Linked DNA regions of Cupriavidus taiwanensis LMG 19424. The protein of the gene in region 1 interacts with the protein of each later gene in a pairwise test. Links are inferred from orthologs where the notes say so. Each region holds a gene or a part of one and is shown in the gene's direction. Other genes may lie near its edges. The genes, in order: RALTA_RS02920 and nuoG.

The links.
Region 2: the proteins of RALTA_RS02920 (region 1) and nuoG interact in binary tests that used the Escherichia coli proteins (3 or more experiments, as listed by UniProt). The link is inferred for Cupriavidus taiwanensis LMG 19424 from one-to-one orthologs.

Annotation. Positions count from the first base shown.
Region 1 is NC_010528.1:606,844-617,684, forward strand. The notes cover bases 6,655-9,497. They hold RALTA_RS02920 (formate dehydrogenase subunit gamma), read left to right. Parts: upstream 6,655-7,724; coding sequence 7,725-8,270; downstream 8,271-9,497. Other genes in these bases: RALTA_RS02915 (substrate-binding domain-containing protein), read right to left, coding at 6,655-7,563; RALTA_RS02925 (formate dehydrogenase beta subunit), read left to right, coding at 8,267-9,497. Outside these bases: RALTA_RS02875 (carbamoyltransferase family protein), read left to right, coding at 1-1,019; RALTA_RS02880 (glycosyltransferase family 2 protein), read left to right, coding at 1,006-1,992; RALTA_RS02885 (glycosyltransferase family 9 protein), read left to right, coding at 2,109-3,116; RALTA_RS02890 (glycosyltransferase family 4 protein), read left to right, coding at 3,109-4,056; RALTA_RS02895 (hypothetical protein), read right to left, coding at 4,073-4,504; RALTA_RS02900 (recombinase family protein), read right to left, coding at 4,551-5,198; RALTA_RS02905 (hemerythrin domain-containing protein), read left to right, coding at 5,532-5,999; ferredoxin FdxA, read left to right, coding at 6,137-6,466; more of RALTA_RS02915, read right to left, coding at 6,463-6,654; more of RALTA_RS02925, read left to right, coding at 9,498-9,829; fdhF (formate dehydrogenase subunit alpha), read left to right, coding at 9,865-10,841. UniProt on the Escherichia coli protein: NDH-1 shuttles electrons from NADH, via FMN and iron-sulfur (Fe-S) centers, to quinones in the respiratory chain. The immediate electron acceptor for the enzyme in this species is believed to be ubiquinone.
Region 2 is NC_010528.1:1,055,120-1,066,195, forward strand. The notes cover bases 6,934-10,011. They hold nuoG (NADH-quinone oxidoreductase subunit NuoG), read left to right. Parts: upstream 6,934-7,329; coding sequence 7,330-9,693; downstream 9,694-10,011. Other genes in these bases: nuoF (NADH-quinone oxidoreductase subunit NuoF), read left to right, coding at 6,934-7,317; nuoH (NADH-quinone oxidoreductase subunit NuoH), read left to right, coding at 9,715-10,011. In the rest of the region: RALTA_RS04895 (NAD(P)H-quinone oxidoreductase), read left to right, coding at 1-903; tpiA (triose-phosphate isomerase), read left to right, coding at 1,018-1,761; preprotein translocase subunit SecG, read left to right, coding at 1,813-2,187; RALTA_RS04915 (NADH-quinone oxidoreductase subunit A), read left to right, coding at 2,626-2,985; RALTA_RS04920 (NuoB/complex I 20 kDa subunit family protein), read left to right, coding at 2,992-3,474; RALTA_RS04925 (NADH-quinone oxidoreductase subunit C), read left to right, coding at 3,476-4,075; RALTA_RS04930 (NADH-quinone oxidoreductase subunit D), read left to right, coding at 4,085-5,338; NADH-quinone oxidoreductase subunit NuoE, read left to right, coding at 5,523-6,020; more of nuoF, read left to right, coding at 6,022-6,933; more of nuoH, read left to right, coding at 10,012-10,779; NADH-quinone oxidoreductase subunit NuoI, read left to right, coding at 10,844-11,076. UniProt on the Escherichia coli protein: NDH-1 shuttles electrons from NADH, via FMN and iron-sulfur (Fe-S) centers, to quinones in the respiratory chain. The immediate electron acceptor for the enzyme in this species is believed to be ubiquinone.

The DNA of each region.
Region 1 (10,841 bases):
GGCGCGATGCCGAAGGCGGCTACCGCGTGTCGCAACCGGACCTGGCGGCGTTGCTGGGGCCGCCGCGCCAGCGCGGCGAGGCCTTCGGCGCCGCGCATTTCGATATCGCGCGCTCGCTGCAGGAGGTGCTGGAGGAAACCGTGGTCGGCATGACCACCTGGCTGGCCGAGGCCACCGGCGAACGGCACCTGGCCATGGCCGGCGGCGTGGCGCTGAATTGCGTGATGAACGCGCGCGTACGTGACCAGAGCCCGTTCGACGAGGTCTGGGTGCAGCCCGCCGCCGGCGACGCCGGCACCGCGCTGGGCGCGGCGCTGTGGATCGACTTCCTGCAGCGCGGACGTCCGGCGCGGCAATGGTCGATGGAACACGCCTACCTGGGGCCGGCATATGGCGAGGACGAGATCGCGGCCTTCCTCGACTGGGCCAGGCTGCCTTACCGCCGGCTCGACGACCTGGCAGGGCAGACCGCCGAGCTGCTGGCGCAGAACAAGATCATCGGCTGGTTCCAGGGTCGCATGGAGTTCGGCCCGCGCGCGCTGGGCGCGCGCTCGATCCTGGCCTCGCCGATCGATCCCGGCATGCAGCAGCGGTTGAACCAGATCAAGGACCGCGAAGACTTCCGCCCGGTGGCGCCGGTGGTGATGCAGGAGCGCGCCGCGGACTGGTTCAGCGCGGCCAAGCCCGGCCGCGGCGAGGCGCCGTTCATGCTGTTCATCTACGACGTGCGCCCCGAGCAGGCGGCGCGCATCCCCGCGGTCTGCCATGTCGATGGTACCGCGCGCGTGCAGACTGTGCGCCGCGAGCAGAACCCGGCCTACTATGACTTGCTGGCCGCGTTCGAGCGCCGCACCGGCGTGCCGATCCTGGTCAATACCTCGTTCAACACGCGCGGCGAACCGATCGTGTGCACGCCGCGCGATGCGGTCGAGTGCTTCTGGACCTCGCCGCTGGACGCGCTGGTGATCGGCCCGTTCCTGCTGGAGAAGCCTGCGGGAGGTGCCCATGCAAAGGCCTGAGCCACGGGTATCGGTGGTGGTACCTACCTGGCGCCGCCCGGCGCTGCTGGCGCGCTGCCTGCAGGCGCTGTGCGCGCAGCGCCTGCCCGCGCAGGACTACGAGATCCTTATCGCCGACGATGGCTGCGAAGCCCGCATCGAACGGCTGGTGGCGCTGATGGCCGCGCAGCATCCGCATCATGCGCTGCGCTATGTGCCAGTGCCCGGCACGCAAGGGCCGTCGGGCGCGCGCAATGCGGGCTGGCGCCGCGCGCTGGCCCCGGTGATCGCATTCACCGACGACGACACCGTGCCGGAGCCGGGCTGGCTCGAAGCCGGCTGCGCGGCGCTGGCGGGCCAGCCCGAGTGTTGCGCGGTGGCCGGCACCGTGACCGTGCCGCTGCCGGCACGGCCCACCGACCACGAGCGCGATACCGGGGGTCTCGCGCACGCGGAGTTTGTCACCGCCAATTGCTTCGTCCGGCGCGATGCGCTGCAGCGCATCGGCGGCTTTGACGAGCGCTTCACGCGCGCCTGGCGCGAGGATTCGGACCTGCAGTTCCGGCTGATCGAGCAGGTTTGCCCGGTGGGGCGCGCGCCGGCGGCGGTAGTGGCCCATCCGGTGCGGCCCGCCGCGTGGGGCAGCAGCATGGCGGCCCAGGCGAAGGTGTACTTCGACGCGCTGCTGTACAAGAAGCATCCGCGCCTGTACCGGCAGCGCATCCGGCGCGTGCCGCCTTGGCATTACTACGCGACGGTGCTGGCGCTGCTGGCCGCGCCGATCGCGTGGCTGGCAGGCGCGCCCGCCGTGGCCGCGGCAGCGGGCCTGTCGTGGCTGGGATTTACCGTGGCATTCTGCGCGCGGCGCCTGCGCGGCGCCGCGCTGACGCCGGCCCATGTGGCCGAGATGGCCGTCACCTCCATGCTGATACCGCCGCTGTCGCTGTACTGGCGGCTGCGCGGCGCGCTGGCGTTCCGGGTGGTGTTCCTATGAATGCATGCGTCGAGCCGGTCACGGCGTTGCCCCTGGTACAGCATCGGTCGCGGCGCCGCACGGCGCCGGTACGCGCGCGGCGCATCGCGGTCTTTCGCGCGCTGCAGCTCGGCGACATGCTGTGCGCGGTGCCGGCGCTGCGGGCGCTGCGCGCGGGCGAGCCCGATGCCCGCATCACGCTGATCGGCCTGCCGTGGGCGCAGGAGTTCGTATCCCGCTTCAGCGCGCTGGTGGATGACCTGATGGTGTTTCCCGGCGCGCCCGGGATGCCCGAGCAACCGTGCGCCGAAGCCGCCGCGGGCCCGTTCTACGCGGCCGCGCATGCGGCGCGGTTCGACCTCGCGATCCAGCTGCACGGCAGCGGCGCGCTCACCAACGCCGTGGTGCAGCGGCTGGGGGCGCGGCGCATGGCCGGCTTCTGCCCGGATCCCGCCGCGGCGCGCTGCAACCGCGCCGGCGTGCTGGTACCGTGGCCGCAGGGCAACGAAGTGGAGCGGCTGCTGGCGCTGATGCAGGCGCTGGGCTATCCGTGCACGGACCGCAGCCTGGCGTTTCCGCTGCGCCCGCTCGACCATGCCAGCTGGCGCTTGCTGGCTGCGGAGCATGGGCTGGTTGCCGGCGAATACATCTGCCTGCACGCCGGTGCGCGCATGCTGTCGCGGCGCTGGCCGGTGGAGCGCTTCGCCGAGGCAGGGCGCGCGCTGCGGCGCCACTGGCAGGTGAAGGTGGTGCTGACCGGCAGCCGCGACGAGTCCGCGCTGGTGGGCCAGCTGGCGCGGCGCCTGGGCAAGCCGGTGGTGAACCTGTGCGGGCAGACCGCGCTCGGCACGCTGGCCGCGCTGATCCGGGGCGCGCGGCTGCTGTTGTGCAATGACACCGGGGCTTCGCATATTGCCGCGGCGGTGGGCACGCCCAGCGTGGTGGTTTCCTGCGGCAGCGACAGCGCACGCTGGGCGCCGCTCGACACCACGCTGCACCGCGTGCTGGCCGACCAGCCGGCATGCCGTCCGTGCATGCATCAGTGTTGCCCGGTCGCCGGACACCCGTGCGCGGCAAACATCAGCGTGGCCAGCGTGGTGGAAGCCGCGCTGGCGTTGGCAGCTCGGGAGCGCAGCCATGGCTAGGCGGCTGCGCATCCTGACCTGGCACGTGCACGGGAATTATCTGTATTACCTGTCGCAGATCCCCCACGAGCTGTACCTGGTCACGCGCGACGACGGCACGCCCGGCTATGCCGGCGCCGGCGGCGCGCTGCCGTGGGGCGCCAACGTGCATGAGGTGCCTTACGACGCCGTTCCGGCCAGCGACTTCGACTGCGTGCTGTACCAGCATCGCCACCATTACGAGCATGACCGCGTCGCGCTGCTCAGCGCCGCGCAGCGTGCGCTGCCGGCGATCTACCTGGAGCACGATCCGCCGCAGGAGCATCCCACCAATACGCGCCATCCGGTGCAGGACCCGTCGATGCTGCTGGTGCATGTGACGCCGTTCAATGCGCTGATGTGGGACAGCGGCGTCACGCCGTGCCGCGTGATCGAACATGGCGTGCTGGTCGACGAGGCGGTGCGCTACAGCGGCGAACTGGCGCGCGGCATCAGCGTGGTCAACAACCTGTCGCGGCGCGGCCGCCGGCTCGGCGCAGACCTGTTCGCGCGCGTGCGCGAACAGGTGCCGCTGGACCTGGTCGGCATGGCGGCGCAAGAGGCGGGCGGGCTGGGCGAGGTCGCCAACCCGGAACTGGCGGCCTTTGTCGCGCGCTACCGCTTCTTCTTCAATCCGATCCGCTACACCAGCCTGGGGCTGGCGGTCGTGGAAGCGATGACACTGGGGGTGCCGGTGGTCGGCCTTGCCACCACCGAGCTGGCCACCGTGATCCAGAGCGGCAACAACGGCTATGTCGATACGCGCATCGAGGTCCTAGTCAGCGTGATGCGCGAACTGCTGGATGATCCGGAGCTGGCGCGGGTCTGGGGCGAGCGCGGCTGCCGGGTGGCGCGCGAGCGCTTCGGCATCGGGCGCTTCGTTGCGGAGTGGGACGAGACGCTGCGTGCGGTGTGCGCGTGAACACGGCACGCGCTGGCTAGCCGGGCAAGCCGTTATTGCCGCCGTTGTGGCTGCCATGCAGCCGGGCTCGGCTACTCGACGATGCCGTGCAGCACACCAGGTAATACGCGCGCTTGAACTGCAGCGCCGCTTCCAGCCTGCGCCCGGCGGCCGCTTCAGCAAACGCGGCCTGCAGGCAGCGCTCGATGCTTTCGGCGGTGCCGTCCTGCTCGAACAGCCCCGGCGCGCGCTGCTCCCATAGCCGCATCAGCACGGCGCGCCGCTGCGCCAGCGTATGCGGCGGCCAGGGGTGGTCGCGGCTGAGCAGCTCCAGCCGCGTGGCCAGCAGGGTTTCCAGCAGCAGGGTAGGCCTGGCGAAGCGCGCGGGCAGGGGTATGGTCCCGGCCGGCGCCGTGGCATCGACAAGTGCCCCAGGCAGGTCCGTGGCGTCAGGCGACCGGTCGGTCATGGCAGCCGGCCAGGCGCCGCCGAAGCGCGCGTTGCGGCGGCGGGTTTCATTCTGCCGCCGCCTCGGTGGCGGACTCTTCGGTGTCGGCCAAGGCGATCGCTGCCGCACGCTGGGCCAGCGGCTCGGCGGCCCGGATGCGCAGCACGGTCTGGCGGGACGTGTTGAAGCGCCGCGCGGTCTCGCTGACCGAATAGCCCGCGGACAGCGCGCTCAGTATGGCGTGGCGCTGCTCGGGCGTGTGCTTGGGCGGACGGCCGACCTGGCGCCCCATAGCCTTGGCCGCGGCCAGGCTCTCGCGCACGCGCACGCTTCGGGTGGCGCCTTCGAGCGCGGCCACGGCACGCAATACCTCGACCGCTTCGGGCGGCGTCGCGCTGGCGAGGTCAGCGCGGGACAGCTGCACGCAGTACAGCGCCACGCCGAGCAGGCGGAAGCGCCGGACCGTGTTCAACACTTCAGGCACGCTCCAGCCCAGGCTGCACAGGCGCAGCGCCACCACCGCGTCGCCCGGCTGCACCTGGTGCTGCAGCGCGCGCAGGCGCGGGCGCTGCAATGCCGGCACCGATGCGGGCGCTGCCTCCCAGAACACGTGTTGCGGGTCGACGCCATAGCCGGCGGCGCCGGCGGCCTGCAGTTCGTCCTGGATGGCCGACGGTGCATCGGCGCAATTGGAGTAGAGGAATGTGGTCGGCATGATGGTATCGGGGCGTGGGGCCGCTCGCTTCTTGAGGCGCTCCGGGCAGAGGGATTTCGTTCCGGCTTGCGGTATCCGCCGCAACTTTCATGCCGCGCGCGCCGGTGCTCGCGCCGGGTGGCGCAACGTCATGCCGGCGCGGAAAACCGATGCGGGCGCGCATGCGTTGGCCCACGCGCCGCCGCGGGCACAATTACAAGGCTTCGCGCAGGAATTGCAATGACTCGCGGGCGGCTCGCCGCGCGCGCGCCACGGCGCTGGAGGCGGCATGGGCACGGAACCTGCACCTTGCGGAGCGAAGCCGGAGTGCCGGCTCCCCACCAGGAGAGAACCGTGGACAAATCGAAGATCCCCGCAGACCAGGCCGAGGCCCTCGGTGCCTTGATGGACGACCACCGTGCCGCCAAGAAGCAGTTCAAGGCGTTCAAGGACACCGAGGACCGCGACGAGAAAGAGTCGATCGCGCTCGAGGTGTGCCATCAGCTGACGGTGCACGCCACCATCGAGGAAGAAATCTTCTATCCGGCGTTGCGTGGCGTTAGCGAAGAGATCGACGCCATGCTGGACGAGGCGCAGGTCGAGCACCAGGTGGCCAAGGACCTGATCGCGGCGATCGAAGAGGATCCGGCGGGCGACATGCTCGAGGCCAACTTCACGGTGCTGTCGGAATACGTCTCCCACCACATCGAGGAAGAGGAAGGCGAGCTGTTCAAGAATGTGATCAAGGAAAAGGTCGACCTGCGCGACGTGGCCCAGGCTATGGCCGCGCGCAAGGAAGAGCTGATGCGCGAGACGGCATGACGCGGCGATGCCGGGGCGCGTGCGGCGCCCCGCCGCTTCAGCGGATTTGAAGGACTTGCACAAGCCGGTGCCTCCCGCGCGCATCGGCCGGGCGTTACGATCCCCCTCTGATTGACTGCCGTGCCGTAACTGCCCCAATGACGTTTGTCGTGACGGATGCCTGCATCCAGTGCCGCCACACCGACTGTGTCGAGGTCTGCCCGATGTCGTGTTTCCACGAAGGGCCGAACTTCCTTGCCATCGATCCTGACCAATGCATCGACTGCTCGATGTGCGTGCCGCTGTGCCCGGTCGGTGCGATCTATTCCGAGCACGACCTGCCGGAAGACCAGCGCCATTTCCTCGCGCTCAACGCCGAGCTGTCGCGACGGCCGGACTGGCTGCCGCTGACGCAGGCGAAGGGACCGCTGCCGGACCACGAGCAGTGGGCCGGCCATCCTGACCGCCTGTCGTTGCTGCGGCGCTAGCGCTGCGGCGTGTCGAGGTAGTCCGGGAAGGCTTCGGACAAGGTCAGCACGGTGCCGGTCAGGGTGCCGTCATAGCCGGGCAGCGCATTGACGCGCTGGCGAAAGGCCTCGCTGGTCAGTGCCCCGACCGCGCCGGCCAGCGCCGCGCTGCGCAGCTTGGCGCGCTCGATCGCAAAGAAGTAGCGCTCCTTGATCACCGGCACGAAGGCCAGCCCGAAGCGCCGCGCCGCGGTCTCCACGCCAAAGCCCACGTCCGCCATGCCGCTGCCGATGTACGCCGCCACCGCGGCGTGCGTGAATTCCCCGTTGCTGTAGCCCTCGATGCGCGCGCTGTCGATGCCGCGCGCCGCCAGCATCAGATCCAGCAGCAGCCGCGTGCCTGAGCCGACCTGCCGGTTGACGAAGCGGACTTCGCGCCGGGTCAGGTCCTCGAGTGTGTGGATGCCGAGCGGGTTGCCCGGCCGCACGAACAGCCCCTGGCTGCGCACCGCCAGGTGCACCAGGCAGTGCGTCTCGGGCTTGAGCCAGGTGGTGAAGTGGCGCCACATGCCGTGCTCGAACTCGCCCACCGGCACGTGGAAGCCGGCGATGTCGCACGCGCCTTCGGCCAGCGCCGCCACCGCCTCGACGCTGCCGCAGTATTTCAGGTCGTGTCGCACCTGCTGCTCGTCGAGGAAGTCGCGCAGCGCCGCCACCGCGAAGCCGTGGCTGGCATGCAGCCGCGCCGTCGCCTCCGGCTGCGCCATCAGCTTTTTCAGCTCGATCTCGAGTTCGGACGCCAGGCTGTCCAGCGTCGGCGACAGCCGGGCGCCAATCCGCTTGCTGGCCCACACCAACTGCTGCGCCAGGGGCGTCAGGGCGCTGCCGCGCCCGCGCGTCTTGTCGATCAGCGGACCGCCGAACAGCGCCTCGGCATCGCGCAGGATGCCCCAGGCATAGCGGTACGACAGCGACACCGCCTGGGCGGACTGGCTGATGCTGCCCGAGTCGCCGATATGGCCGAGCAGGGCGACCAGCCTGGACACGTCCAGGGGTTCGCCGCCCGGCCGGGCGTCGTCCCGGATTTGCAGATGGGGGTGGATCGAGATGCGGATCATATGTAGAAAATAGCTTATTGAAGGGCCGCTGTCACTCTCATATAGTCCGCCTAACGGGCGAAACGGCGATCCGATAGCCCGGAAATAGGAAAAAAATAGCATATAAGCGGGATCCGGCCAGGCCTTGCCGCCGGTCCTGGCGAGCCCTCACAGGAGACGCCATGCCAGACATCGCCCCCAACGCACCACGTGCTCCCGATGCCGCGGCATCCCCCGATCCCGCGCGCATTGCCGCCATCGTCGCGGCACGCCAGCACATGCCGGGCGCCTTGCTGCCGATCCTGCACGAGATCCAGGACACCCAGGGCTTTATTCCCGACACCGCCGTGCCCGTGATCGCGCGCGCGCTGAACCTGTCGCGCGCCGAAGTGCATGGCGTGATCACCTTCTACCATCACTTCCGCCAGCAGCCCGCCGGCCGGCACGTGGTGCAGGTATGCCGCGCCGAGGCATGCCAGGCCGTGGGCGCCGGGGCGCTCGCCGAGCATGCGCAGCGCGCGCTGGGCTGTGGCTTCCATGAAACCAGCGCGGACGGGCAAGTGACGCTCGAGCCGGTCTATTGCCTGGGGCAGTGCGCCTGCGGCCCGGCGGTGATGGTGGGCGAGCAGTTGCACGGCTATGTCGATGCCGCGCGCTTCGACGCGTTGGTGCGCACGCTGCGCGCGCGGTCCACGGCGGCACCGGCAGAGGCGGAGGTCCAGGCATGAGCGCGACCACCACTGTCTTTGTGCCGCGGGACTCCACCGCGCTGGCGCTGGGCGCGGATGAAGTCGCGCGAGCCATCGCGCGCGAGGCCGCCGCGCGCGGCGAGGCGGTGCGCATCGTGCGCAACGGTTCGCGCGGCATGTTCTGGCTGGAGCCGCTGGTCGAGGTGCAGACCGCCGCCGGACGCGTGGCCTATGGCCCGGTCAGCGCGGCCGACGTGCCGGGGCTTTTCGACGGCGGGCTGCTGCAGGGCGGCGCGCACGCGCTGGCGCATGGCCTAACCGAAGAGATCCCGTTCCTGAAGCGTCAGGAGCGCCTGACCTTCGCCCGCGTCGGCATCACCGATCCGCTGTCGCTGGACGACTACCGCGCGCACGAAGGCTACGCCGGCCTGGAGCGCGCGCTCGCCATGCAGCCCGCCGAGATCGTGCAGGAAGTCACCGACTCCGGCCTGCGCGGCCGCGGCGGCGCGGCGTTCCCGACCGGCATCAAGTGGAAGACGGTGCTGGGCGCGCAAGCCGCGGTCAAGTACATCGTCTGCAATGCCGACGAAGGCGATTCGGGCACGTTCTCCGACCGCATGGTGATGGAGGACGACCCGTTCATGCTGATCGAGGGCATGACCATCGCCGGCCTCGCGGTCGGTGCGGAGCAGGGCTATATCTACTGCCGCTCCGAATATCCGCACGCGATCGCGGTGCTGGAGAGCGCAATCGGCATCGCCAACGCCGCCGGCTGGCTCGGTGACGACATTCGCGGCAGCGGCAAGCGCTTCCACCTCGAAGTGCGCAAGGGCGCCGGTGCCTACGTCTGCGGCGAGGAAACCGCGCTGCTGGAAAGCCTGGAAGGCCGCCGCGGCGTGGTGCGGGCCAAGCCGCCGCTGCCGGCGCTGAAGGGACTGTTCGGCCAGCCCACGGTGATCAACAACGTGATCTCGCTGGCCACGGTGCCAGTGATCCTGGCGCGCGGCGCGCAGTGCTATCGCGACTACGGCATGGGCCGCTCGCGCGGCACGCTGCCGTTCCAGCTGGCCGGCAACATCCGCCACGGCGGGCTGGTGGAGAAGGCGTTCGGCGTCACGCTGCGCGAGCTGCTGGTCGATTACGGCGGCGGCACGCGCAGCGGCCGCGCGATCCGTGCGGTGCAGGTGGGCGGGCCGCTGGGCGCCTACCTGCCCGAGTCGCGCTTCGACGTGCCGCTGGACTATGAAGCCTATGCCGCGTTCGGCGGCGTGGTCGGCCACGGCGGCATCGTGGTGTTCGACGAGACTGTCGACATGGCGAAGCAGGCGCGCTACGCGATGGAGTTCTGCGCGATCGAATCGTGCGGCAAATGCACGCCGTGCCGGATCGGCTCGACCCGCGGCGTCGAAGTGATGGACCGCATCATCGCCGGCGAGCAGCCGGTGCGGCATGTGCAACTGGTGCGCGACCTGTGCGACACCATGCTCAACGGCTCGCTGTGCGCAATGGGCGGCATGACGCCGTACCCGGTGCTGTCCGCGCTGAATGAATTCCCCGAGGACTTCGGCCTCGCATCCAATCCGGCCAGGGCCGCCTGAGCCAGGTCCAGCAGAGACACGGGAGACAAACCGCCATGAACGCCCGCAACGAGATCGATTTCGGCACCCCCGCCAGCCCTTCGACCGACATGGTCACCCTGGAGGTCGACGGCGTCAGCGTCACCGTGCCTGCCGGCACCTCGGTGATGCGCGCCGCGATGGAAGCGCAGATCGCCGTCCCCAAGCTGTGCGCCACCGACAGCCTGGAAGCCTTTGGCTCGTGCCGGCTGTGCCTGGTCGAAATCGAGGGGCGCCGCGGCTATCCGGCCTCGTGCACGACGCCGGTGGAAGCCGGCATGAAGGTGAAGACCCAGAGCGACAAGCTTGCCGACCTGCGCCGCGGCGTGATGGAGCTGTATATCTCCGACCATCCGCTCGATTGCCTGACCTGCCCCACCAACGGCAACTGCGAGCTGCAGGACATGGCCGGCGTGGTGGGTTTGCGTGAGGTGCGCTACAACGACGGCGGCCCCGACGCGAAACCGATCGCGACGCACACGCAGATGAAGAAGGACGAGTCCAATCCCTACTTCACCTACGACCCGTCCAAGTGCATCGTCTGCAACCGCTGCGTGCGCGCCTGCGAGGAAACGCAGGGCACCTTCGCGCTGACCATCAGCGGCCGGGGATTCGATTCCCGCGTCTCGCCCGGCACCAGCCAGCCGTTCATGGAGTCGGATTGCGTCTCGTGCGGCGCCTGCGTGCAGGCCTGCCCGACCGCGACGCTGACCGAGACCTCGATCATCAAGCTGGGCCAGCCCTCGCACAGCACCGTGACCACCTGCGCCTATTGCGGCGTGGGCTGCTCGTTCAAGGCCGAGATGAAGGGCAACGAAGTGGTGCGCATGGTGCCGTACAAGGACGGCAAGGCCAACGAGGGCCACGCCTGCGTCAAGGGCCGCTTCGCCTGGGGCTACGCCACGCACAAGGACCGCATTCTCAAGCCGATGATCCGGGCGAAGATCACCGATCCGTGGCGCGAGGTATCGTGGGAAGAGGCCATCGACTATGC
Region 2 (11,076 bases), 450 kb from region 1 along the record:
GCTGCCGCCGGCGTCAACCGTCCCGACGTGTTCCAGCGTACCGGCAACTACCCCGTGCCGCCGGGCGCATCCGACCTGCCCGGCCTGGAAGTGGCCGGCGTGGTGGTGGGCGGCGACCTCGGCCACGCCGACAATCGCTTCGGCCTCAAGGTGGGTGACCGCGTCTGTGCGCTGGTGCAGGGCGGCGGCTATGCGCAGCTGTGCACCGCGCCGCTGGCGCAGGTCCTGCCCGCGCCGCAAGGCCTTAGCGATATCGAGGCCGCGGCGCTGCCGGAGACGTTCTTCACCGTGTGGAGCAATGTGTTCGACCGCGGCTATCTGGGCCAGGGCCCGCGCGGCAAGGAGGAAACCCTGCTGATCCAGGGCGGCTCCAGCGGCATTGGCACCACTGCGATCCAGGTCGCCAAGGCGCTGGGCTTCAAGGTGTTCGTCACCGCCGGCACCGACGAAAAGTGCAAGGCCTGCGAAGACCTCGGCGCCGATCGCGCGATCAACTACAAGACCCAGGACTTCGTCGCCGAAGTGGCCGCGTTGACCGGCGGCAAGGGCGTCGACGTGATCCTCGACATGGTCGCCGGCCCGTACCTGGCGCGCGAGCTCAAGTGCATCGCCGATGACGGCCGCATCGTCATCATCGCGCTGCTGGGCGGCGCCAAGGCGGAGATTCCGCTGGGCGACATCCTGCGCCGGCGCATCACGGTGACCGGCTCCACGCTGCGCCCGCGCCCGGCATCGTTCAAGGGCAAGATTGCCGCGGCGCTGCATGAGCAGGTGTGGCCGCTGCTGGCGGCAGGCAAGATCAAGCCGGTGATCCACAAGGTGTTCCCGGCCGCGCAGGCCGCCGACGCGCACCGCCTGATGGAGTCCAGCGAGCACATCGGCAAGATCGTGCTGACCTGGTAAGCCCGGGCGTCGCCGTGGCGCATCGATGTGCTGCGCCCGCCGCCAGTGGGCGGCGGTAGCGCCTTGCCCCTGCCACACGCTACAATAGCGGGTTTGATTTGGGAGGGGCACCTCGTGAGACAAAAGCTCGTCATCGGCAATTGGAAGATGCACGGCAGCCTAGCTGCCAACGCGGCTCTGCTGGAAGGCATCCAGGCTGGCGCGGGTGTGGCCCGCGCGACGCTGGCAGTCTGCGCGCCGTTCCCCTATCTTGCACAATGCCAGGCGCTGCTGAATGGCTCGAAGGTGGCCTGGGGTGCACAGGACGTGTCAGCGGAAGCGCGCGGCGCCTTCACCGGCGAAGTGGCGGCCTCCATGCTGGGGGAGTTCGGCTGCACCTATGTGCTGGTCGGCCACTCCGAGCGCCGCACCTACCATGGCGAGACCGACCAGGCCGTCGCGGCCAAGGCGCTGCGCGCGCTGGAATTCGGCATCGTCCCGGTGGTCTGCGTGGGCGAGACGCTGGCCCAGCGCGAGGCGGGCGAGACCGAGGCCGTGGTCGGCAGGCAGCTGCAGGCGGTGCTCGAAGCCCTGACCGTGGAGCAACTCGGCCGCGTGGTGCTGGCTTATGAGCCGGTCTGGGCCATCGGTACCGGCAAGACTGCCACCAGCGAGCAGGCGCAGGCGGTGCATGCCTTCCTGCGCGGCCAGGTTGCCGCGCGCGATGCGGGCGTGGCCGGGCGCATGGCAATCCTGTACGGCGGCAGCGTCAAGCCCGACAATGCGGCCGAACTGTTTTCGATGACCGATATCGACGGGGGCCTGATTGGCGGCGCCTCGCTCAAGTCGGAAGATTTTCTCGCGATCGGCAACGCCTGAATGCCGGCCGTTCCGATCGACCGATCAGGCAAGTAAGCTTATTTAAATCAAATGGCAATCTTCAAGACTTTGTTGGTGGTGCTGCAGGTGTTGTCGGCGCTGGGCGTAATCGGCCTGGTGCTGATCCAGCATGGCAAGGGCGCCGATGTGGGCGCGGCCTTTGGCTCCGGCGCCTCCGGCAGCCTGTTCGGCGCCACCGGCTCGGCAAACTTCCTGTCGCGCACCACCGCCGTGCTGGCCACGCTGTTCTTCGTCTGCACGCTGGCGCTGACGCTGCTGGGCAACTACAAGCCCGCGGCCTCGCTGGGCGTGATGGGCGCGGCGCCGGCATCGGCGCCCGCCGCGGCCGGTGCCTCGGCACCCGCCGCAGCGCCGGCTGCCGCCGCGGACGCCTCGGCGCCGGCAGCTCCCGCGGTACCGAAATAATCCGATTGCCTTGCGGCGGATTCCTGAGTTTTTTTGCAGTTGTGCGTTGAACAAAGCAAGAAATTTGGGTTAGAATGCAAGGCTTGAAACGATTCCCCAGCGATGGGTTCCGCGCAAAGACGAAAGCCTTTGTAACGGACCTGAAGGGCCTGAAAACCCGGCGCCAGGCAATATTGTTTCTCCCCCAGCCGACGTGGTGAAATTGGTAGACACGCTATCTTGAGGGGGTAGTGGCGAAAGCTGTGCGAGTTCGAGTCTCGCCGTCGGCACCAAACAACTTGATCGGAGTCCCTGGCCGGGCAATGCACCCGCGCATGGGGCTCCGGCAGTCCGCAAGGCGGCGCGCCATGATTCTCGTGGCTTAGCGCCTGGGGTGGGCAACAGGACGCCGCTTCAGCTGGTGCTGTTGACAACATTCCAGATAAGGCTGGCCGTACCTTGAATCTCGAAGCCTACTTCCCCGTTCTCATCTTCATCATCTTCGGTGTCGTGCTTGGCGTGGCACTGATGTCGATCGGTCGGATCCTCGGTCCGAACAAGCCCGATCCCGCGAAGCTGTCTCCTTACGAGTGCGGCTTCGAAGCGTTCGAGGACGCGCGCATGAAGTTCGACGTGCGCTACTACCTCATCGCCATCCTGTTTATCCTGTTCGATCTCGAAACCGCCTTCCTGTTTCCGTGGGGTGTTGCCCTGAAGGATATCGGCTGGCCGGGTTTCATCGCCATGGGCGTGTTTCTGCTGGAATTCATCGTGGGCTTCGTCTACATCTGGAAAAAGGGCGCGCTCGATTGGGAGTGATGTGAAATGGCAATCGAAGGCGTTCTCAACGAAGGCTTTGTCACGACTACCGCTGACAAGCTGATCAACTGGACCCGCACCGGGTCGCTGTGGCCGATGACCTTCGGCCTGGCCTGCTGTGCCGTGGAAATGATGCATGCCGGCGCCGCGCGCTACGACATGGACCGCTTCGGCGTGATCTTCCGCCCGTCGCCGCGCCAGTCGGACGTGATGATCGTGGCCGGCACGCTGTGCAACAAGATGGCCCCCGCGCTGCGCAAGGTCTACGACCAGATGGCGGAACCGCGCTGGGTGATCTCGATGGGCTCGTGCGCCAACGGCGGCGGCTACTACCACTATTCGTATTCGGTGGTGCGCGGCTGCGACCGCATCGTGCCGGTGGATATCTACGTGCCGGGCTGCCCGCCGACGGCCGAGGCGCTGATCTACGGCGTGATCCAGCTGCAGAACAAGATCAAGCGTACCAACACCATCGCGCGCAAGGGCTGAAATGGCGAAGCTCGATACCCTGAAGGCCGCGCTCGAGAAGGCTCTCGGCAAGCGCGTGCAGAACCTGGTCGAGGCGACCGGCGAACTGACGCTGATCGTCAAGGCGGATGACTACCTCGACGTGGCGCAGATCCTGCGCGACGATCCGTCGCTGCGCTTCGAACAGCTGATCGACCTGTGCGGCGTCGATTATTTGGAATATGCCGACGGCGCGTGGGACGGCCCGCGCTTTGCCGCCGTGTCGCAGCTGCTGTCGGTCACGCACAACTGGCGCCTGCGCCTGCGCGCGTTTGCCAGCGACGATGACTTCCCGGTGCTGCCGTCGCTGATCAACGTGTGGAACTCGGTCAACTGGTTCGAGCGCGAAGCCTTCGATTTCTACGGCATCGTGTTCGACGGCCATCCGGACCTGCGCCGCATCCTGACCGACTACGGTTTCGTCGGCCATCCGTTCCGCAAGGACTTCCCGGTGTCCGGCTTTGTCGAGATGCGCTACGACCCCGACCAGAAGCGGGTCATCTACCAGCCGGTCACGATCGAGCCGCGCGAACTCACGCCGCGCGTGATCCGCGAGGACAAGTACGGCGGCGTGGAGCACTGAGAACGCGTCATGGCAGATATCAAGAATTACACCCTGAACTTCGGCCCGCAGCACCCGGCCGCGCACGGCGTGCTGCGCCTGGTGCTGGAACTGGACGGCGAAGTCATCCAGCGCGCCGACCCGCATATCGGCCTGCTGCACCGTGCCACCGAAAAGCTGGCCGAGCAGAAGACCTGGATCCAGAGCGTGCCGTACATGGACCGCCTCGACTATGTGTCGATGATGGTCAACGAGCACGCCTACGTGATGGCGATCGAGCGGCTGCTGGGCCTCGAGGTGCCGGTGCGCGCGCAGTACATCCGCGTGATGTTTGACGAGATCACCCGCCTGCTGAACCACCTGATGTGGATCGGCTCGCACGCGCTGGACGTCGGCGCGATGGCGGTGTTCCTGTACGCCTTCCGCGAACGCGAGGACATGTTCGACATGTACGAGGCGGTGTCGGGCGCGCGCATGCACGCGGCCTACTACCGCCCGGGCGGCGTGTACCGCGACCTGCCTGACACGATGCCGCAATATCGCGCGTCCAAGGTACACAACGAGCGCGCCATCAAGGCCATGAACGAGGCCCGTTCGGGCTCGCTGCTCGATTTCATCGAGGACTTCACCAACCGCTTCCCGAAGTACGTCGACGAATACGAGACGCTGCTGACCGACAACCGGATCTGGAAGCAGCGCCTGGTGGATATCGGCGTGGTCAGCCCGGAACGCGCGCTGCAGATGGGCTTTACCGGCCCGATGCTGCGCGGCTCGGGCATTGCCTGGGACCTGCGCAAGAAGCAGCCGTACGAGGTGTACGACAAGCTGGACTTCGACGTGCCGGTGGGCGTGGGCGGCGACTGCTACGCGCGCTACCTGGTGCGCGTGGAAGAAATGCGCCAGTCCAACCGCATTATCAAGCAGTGCGTGGACTGGCTGCGCCGCAACCCGGGCCCGGTGATCACCGAGAACCACAAGGTGGCGCCGCCCTCGCGCGTGGACATGAAGTCCAACATGGAAGAACTGATCCACCACTTCAAGCTCTTCACCGAAGGCATCCACGTGCCCGAAGGCGAGGCGTACGCAGCGGTGGAACACCCCAAGGGCGAGTTCGGCATCTACGCGATCTCGGACGGCGCGAACAAGCCGTACCGCCTGAAGATCCGGGCCCCCGGCTTTGCCCACCTGGCCGCGCTGGACGAAATGGCCAAGGGACACATGATTGCTGACGCGGTAACGATCATCGGCACGCAAGACATCGTCTTCGGCGAGATCGACCGCTAATCACGGACCGCCGGCCCGGACGACGATCCGGGCGCTTTCCGAGGGGCTCCGCCGGGCGGAGCGGCCCGGAAGACCCGCGGCGGACCGGCACGGCCTCAGGCCCGCCGGCGGAACGGCAGCGACGGCTGCAAACCTGCGGAGAGACGCCCGGTGGCGCTGTCTCCGGCGTTTTACTGCAATGACCATGCTATCAGCAGAAGCTCTCAAGGAAATCGATCGCGCGATCGCGAAGTATCCGGCCGACCAGAAGCAGTCGGCCGTGATGGCGGCGCTTGCCGTGGCGCAGGGCGAGGTGGGCTGGGTTTCCCCCGAAGTCATGCAGTTCGTTGCCAACTACCTCGAGATGCCGCCCGTGTGGGTGGAAGAGGTGGCGACCTTCTACAACATGTACGACACCAAGCCGGTGGGCAAGTACAAGCTCACCGTCTGCACCAACCTGCCGTGCGCCCTGTCGGGCGGCGAGCGGGCTGGCGAATACCTGAAGCGCAAGCTCGGCATCGACTACAACGAAACCACCGCGGACGGCTGCTTCACGCTGAAGGAAGGCGAGTGCATGGGCGCCTGCGGCGACGCCCCGGTGATGATCGTCAACAACACCCGCATGTGCAGCTGGATGAGCGACGACAAGCTCGACGCCCTGGTCGAAGAGCTCAAGGCCGAGGCTGCCAAGGGGGGCAAGTAACATGACCTGTCTGCACGACCGCCATATCCAGCCGCTGATCCTGGCCGGCCTGGACGGCAACAACTGGCACCTGGAAGACTACGTCAAGCGCGGCGGCTACCAGCAGCTGAAGCGCATCCTGACCGAGAAGATCCCGCCCGAGCAGGTGATCGCCGACGTCAAGGCCTCGGGCCTGCGCGGCCGCGGCGGTGCGGGCTTCCCGACCGGCCTGAAGTGGAGCTTCATGCCGCGCACCTTCCCGGGTCAGAAATATCTGGTCTGCAACACCGATGAGGGCGAGCCCGGCACGTTCAAGGACCGCGACATCATCCGCTACAACCCGCATGCGCTGATCGAGGGCATGGCCATCGGCGCGTACGCGATGGGCATCACCGTGGGGTACAACTACATCCACGGGGAGATCTGGAACGAATACAAGATCTTCGAGGAAGCCCTCGAAGAGGCGCGCGCGGCCGGCTTCCTGGGCGACAACATCCTGGGCTCGGGCTTCAGCTTCCAGCTGCACGCCCATCACGGCTACGGCGCCTATATCTGCGGCGAGGAAACCGCGCTGCTCGAATCGCTGGAAGGCAAGAAGGGCCAGCCGCGCTTCAAGCCGCCGTTCCCGGCCAGCTTCGGCCTGTACGGCAAGCCGACCACCATCAACAACACCGAGACCTTCGCCGCGGTGCCGTTCCTGCTGGCCGTCGGCCCCGAGAACTACCTGAAGATGGGCAAGCCGAACAACGGCGGCACCAAGATCTTCTCGATCTCGGGCGACGTCGAGCGCCCCGGCAACTACGAGATCCCGCTGGGCACGCCGTTCGCCAAGCTGCTGGAACTGGCCGGCGGCATGCGCGGCGGCAAGCGCATCAAGGCGGTGATCCCGGGCGGCTCGTCGGCGCCGGTGGTGCCGGGCGACCTGATGATGGCGTCCGACATGGACTACGACTCGATCGCCAAGGCCGGCTCGATGCTGGGCTCGGGCGCGGTGATCGTGATGGACGAGACGCGCTGCATGGTCCGCTCGCTGCTGCGCCTGTCGTACTTCTACTTTGAGGAATCGTGCGGCCAGTGCACGCCGTGCCGCGAAGGCACCGGCTGGCTGTACCGCATGGTCAATCGCATCGAACACGGAGAAGGGCGCCAGGAAGACCTGGACCTGCTCAACAACGTCGCGGAAAACATCATGGGCCGCACCATCTGCGCGCTCGGCGATGCCGCGGCGATGCCGGTCCGCGGCATGCTCAAGCACTACTGGAAAGAGTTCGAGTATCACGTCGAACACAAGCAGTGCATGGTTCCGGCCTACATCTAAGCGTGGCAGAACATGGTTGAACTAGAGATCGACGGCAAGAAGGTTGAGGTTGCTGAGGGCAGCCTGGTGATGGAAGCGGCCCGCAAGCTGGGCACCTACATCCCGCACTTCTGCTACCACCGCAAATTGTCCATCGCGGCCAACTGCCGCATGTGCCTGGTCGAGGTCGAGAAGGCCCCGAAGGCGCTGCCTGCCTGCGCCACGCCGGTGACCCCCGGCATGAAGGTCTTCACCAATTCGGAGAAGGCAGTCAAGGCGCAGAAGTCCGTGATGGAATTCCTGCTGATCAACCACCCGCTGGACTGCCCGATCTGCGATCAGGGCGGCGAGTGCCAGCTGCAGGACCTGGCCGTGGGCTACGGTGCCTCGGAGTCGCGCTACAAGGAAGAGAAGCGCGTGGTGTTCCACAAGAACGTGGGCCCGCTGATCTCCATGGAGGAGATGACCCGCTGCATCCACTGCACCCGCTGCGTGCGCTTCGGCCAGGAAGTGGCCGGCGTGATGGAGCTGGGCATGCTCAACCGCGGCGAGCACTCGGAAATCACCACCTTCGTCGGCAAGACCGTCGACTCGGAACTGTCGGGCAACATGATCGACCTGTGCCCGGTCGGCGCGCTGACCAGCAAGCCGTTCCGCTACTCGGCCCGTACCTGGGAACTGGCGCGCCGCAAGTCGGTGTCGCCGCACGACGGCCTGGGCGCCAACCTGGTGGTGCAGACCAAGAACCAGCGCGTGATGCGCGTGCTGCCGCTGGAAAACGAAGACATCAACGAGTGCTGGATCTCCGACAAGGACCGCTTCTCGTATGAAGGCCTGAACAGCGCCGACCGCCTGACCCGCCCGCTGCTGAAGCAGGGCGGCGAATGGATGGAAACCGACTGGCAGACCGCGCTGGAGTACGTGGCCAATGGCCTGGCCGGCATCAAGCGCGAACACGGCGCTGACCAGATCGCCGCGCTGGCCAGCCCGCACAGCACGCTGGAAGAGCTGTTCCTGCTGGGCAAGCTGATGCGTGGCCTGGGCAGCGACAACGTCGACTTCCGCCTGCGCCAGACCGATTTCTCGGCCGCGCTGAAGGGCGCGCCGTGGCTGGGCATGCCGGTGGCCGACGTGACCACGCTGCAACGCGCGCTGGTGATCGGCTCGTCGCTGCGCAAGGACCATCCGCTGCTGGCCTCGCGCCTGCGCCAGGCGGCCAAGAAGGGCGCCCGCGTGACCGTGCTGGGTGCCGGCGGTGAAGACCTGCTGATGCCTGCCACCCGTATCGACGTGGCCCCGTCGGGCTGGACCGCCGCGCTGGCCGGCGTGGCCCGTGCCGTGGCCGCCGCCAAGGGCGTGGCCGCCCCGGCCGGCACCGAAGGCTTCGATGGCGGCGATACCGCCGCCAAGGCCGCCGAAGCGCTGCTGTCCGGCGAGCGCCGTGCCGTGTTCCTCGGCAACGAGGCCGTGCGCCATCCGCAGTTCTCGGCGCTGCACGCGCTGGCACAGTGGATCGCCACCGAAACCGGCGCCACGCTGGGCTTCCTGACCGAAGCGGCCAACACCGTCGGCGGCTATATCGCCGGCGCGCTGCCGCAGCAGGGCGGCGCCAATGCGCAGGCCATGCTGGCCACGCCGCGCAAGGCCTACATCCTGCTGAACACCGAACCCGAGTTCGACGCCGCCGACCCGCGCCAGGCGCTGGCCGCGCTGGCCCAGGCCGGCACCGTGGTGGTGCTGTCGCCGTTCCGCTCGGAAGCGGCCATGCAGTACGCCGACGTGATCCTGCCGGTGACGCCGTTCACGGAAACCGCGGGCACCTTCGTCAACTGCGAAGGCAAGCCGCAGAGCTTCAACGGCGTGGTGCGCGCGCTGGGCGAATCGCGCCCGGGCTGGAAGGTGCTGCGCGTGCTGGGCAACCTGCTGGACGTGACCGGCTTCGACTACGAAACCGCCGAATCGGTGCGCGCCGAAGTGCTGTCGGCCCCGGTCGAGGCGCAACTGGACAACGCCACCGATGCGCCGATCCGCGTGGCAGCCGCTGCCGCCAACGGCATCGAGCGCATCGCCGACGTGCCGATCTACCATGCCGACCCGATCGTGCGCCGCGCCGAGTCGCTGCAGCTGAGCGCCGCCGCGCGCCGCGCCATGCAGATCGCGCTGCCGGCCGACCTGTTCGCCAGCCTGGGCATCCAGTCCGGCGATCCGGTGCGGGTCACGCAAGGGCAGGGCAGCGTGGTGCTGCCGGCCGTGCTCGAAGCCACGCTGCCGGCCAATACCGTGCGGGTGCCGGCGGCGACGCCGGCGGCGATGAGCCTGGGCGCGATGTTCGGCACCGTCACCGTAGAGAAGGCCATTGACCTGGCGCCGGCCACCGGCACCGTGGCCACGGCGTAAGTACAAGAGCGAGAACAAGACATGATTGACTGGATTACCTCGCAAGGGCAGGGCGTACTGGGGGCGTACTGGACGCCGCTGTGGATCCTGATCCGCGCCGTGATCATCGTGGTGCCGCTGCTGCTGTGCGTGGCTTACCTGATCCTGTGGGAGCGCAAGCTGATCGGCTGGATGCACGTCCGTATCGGCCCGAACCGCGTCGGCCCGCTCGGCCTGCTGCAGCCGATCGCCGACGTGCTGAAGCTGCTGCTCAAGGAAGTCATGATGCCCACGCAGGTCAGCCGGGGCATGTACCTGATCGCCCCGCTGATGGTGCTGATGCCGGCCGTGGCGATCTGGGCGGTGATTCCGTTCCAGGCCGAGGTGGTGATGGCCGACGTCAACGCCGGCCTGCTGTACGTGATGGCGATCAGCTCGGTCGGCGTGTACGGCGTGATCCTGGCCGGCTGGGCCTCGAACTCCAAGTACGCCTTCATCGGCGCGATGCGCGCCGCGGCGCAGATGGTGTCGTATGAAATCGCCATGGGCTTTGCCCTGGTGACGGTGCTGATGGTTGCCGGCAGCCTGAACCTGTCGGCCATCGTCAACGGCCAGAACACCGGCTACTTCGCCGACATGGGCATCAACATCCTGTCGTGGAACTGGCTGCCGCTGCTGCCGATGTTCGGGGTGTACTTCATCTCGGGCGTGGCCGAAACCAACCGCCACCCGTTCGACGTGGTCGAAGGCGAATCGGAAATCGTGGCCGGCCACATGATCGAATACTCGGGCATGGGCTTCGCGCTGTTCTTCCTGGCCGAGTACATCAACATGATCATCATCTCGACGATGACCGCGCTGATGTTCCTGGGCGGCTGGGCGCCTCCGTTCGAGAGCGTGGTGACCAACGCCATCCCCGGCTTCTTCTGGCTGCTGATCAAGGTATTCCTGCTGCTGTCGGTGTTCATCTGGATTCGTGCCTCGTTCCCGCGCTACCGCTATGACCAGATCATGCGCCTGGGCTGGAAGGTGTTCATTCCCCTGACCGTGGCCTGGCTGATCATCGTGGCGATCTGGATCAAGTCGCCGTGGAACATCTGGCACTGAACGGCCAAACGACGGTGCGCCTGCCCGGCAGGGCGCGCGCCGTGTGGAAATACTAGGAAGCATCATGCTGCTCGCCATCAAGGACTTCTTCAACAGCCTGCTCCTGAAGGAACTCTTCAAGGGCATGGCCCTGACCGGCCGCTATCTCTTCGCGCGCAAGATCACGGTCCAGTTCCCGGAAGAGAAGACGCCGATCTCGCCGCGTTTCCGCGGGCTGCACGCGCTGCGCCGCTACCCCAACGGGGAAGAGCGCTGCATCGCCTGCAAGCTGTGCGAGGCGGTGTGCCCGGCGCTGGC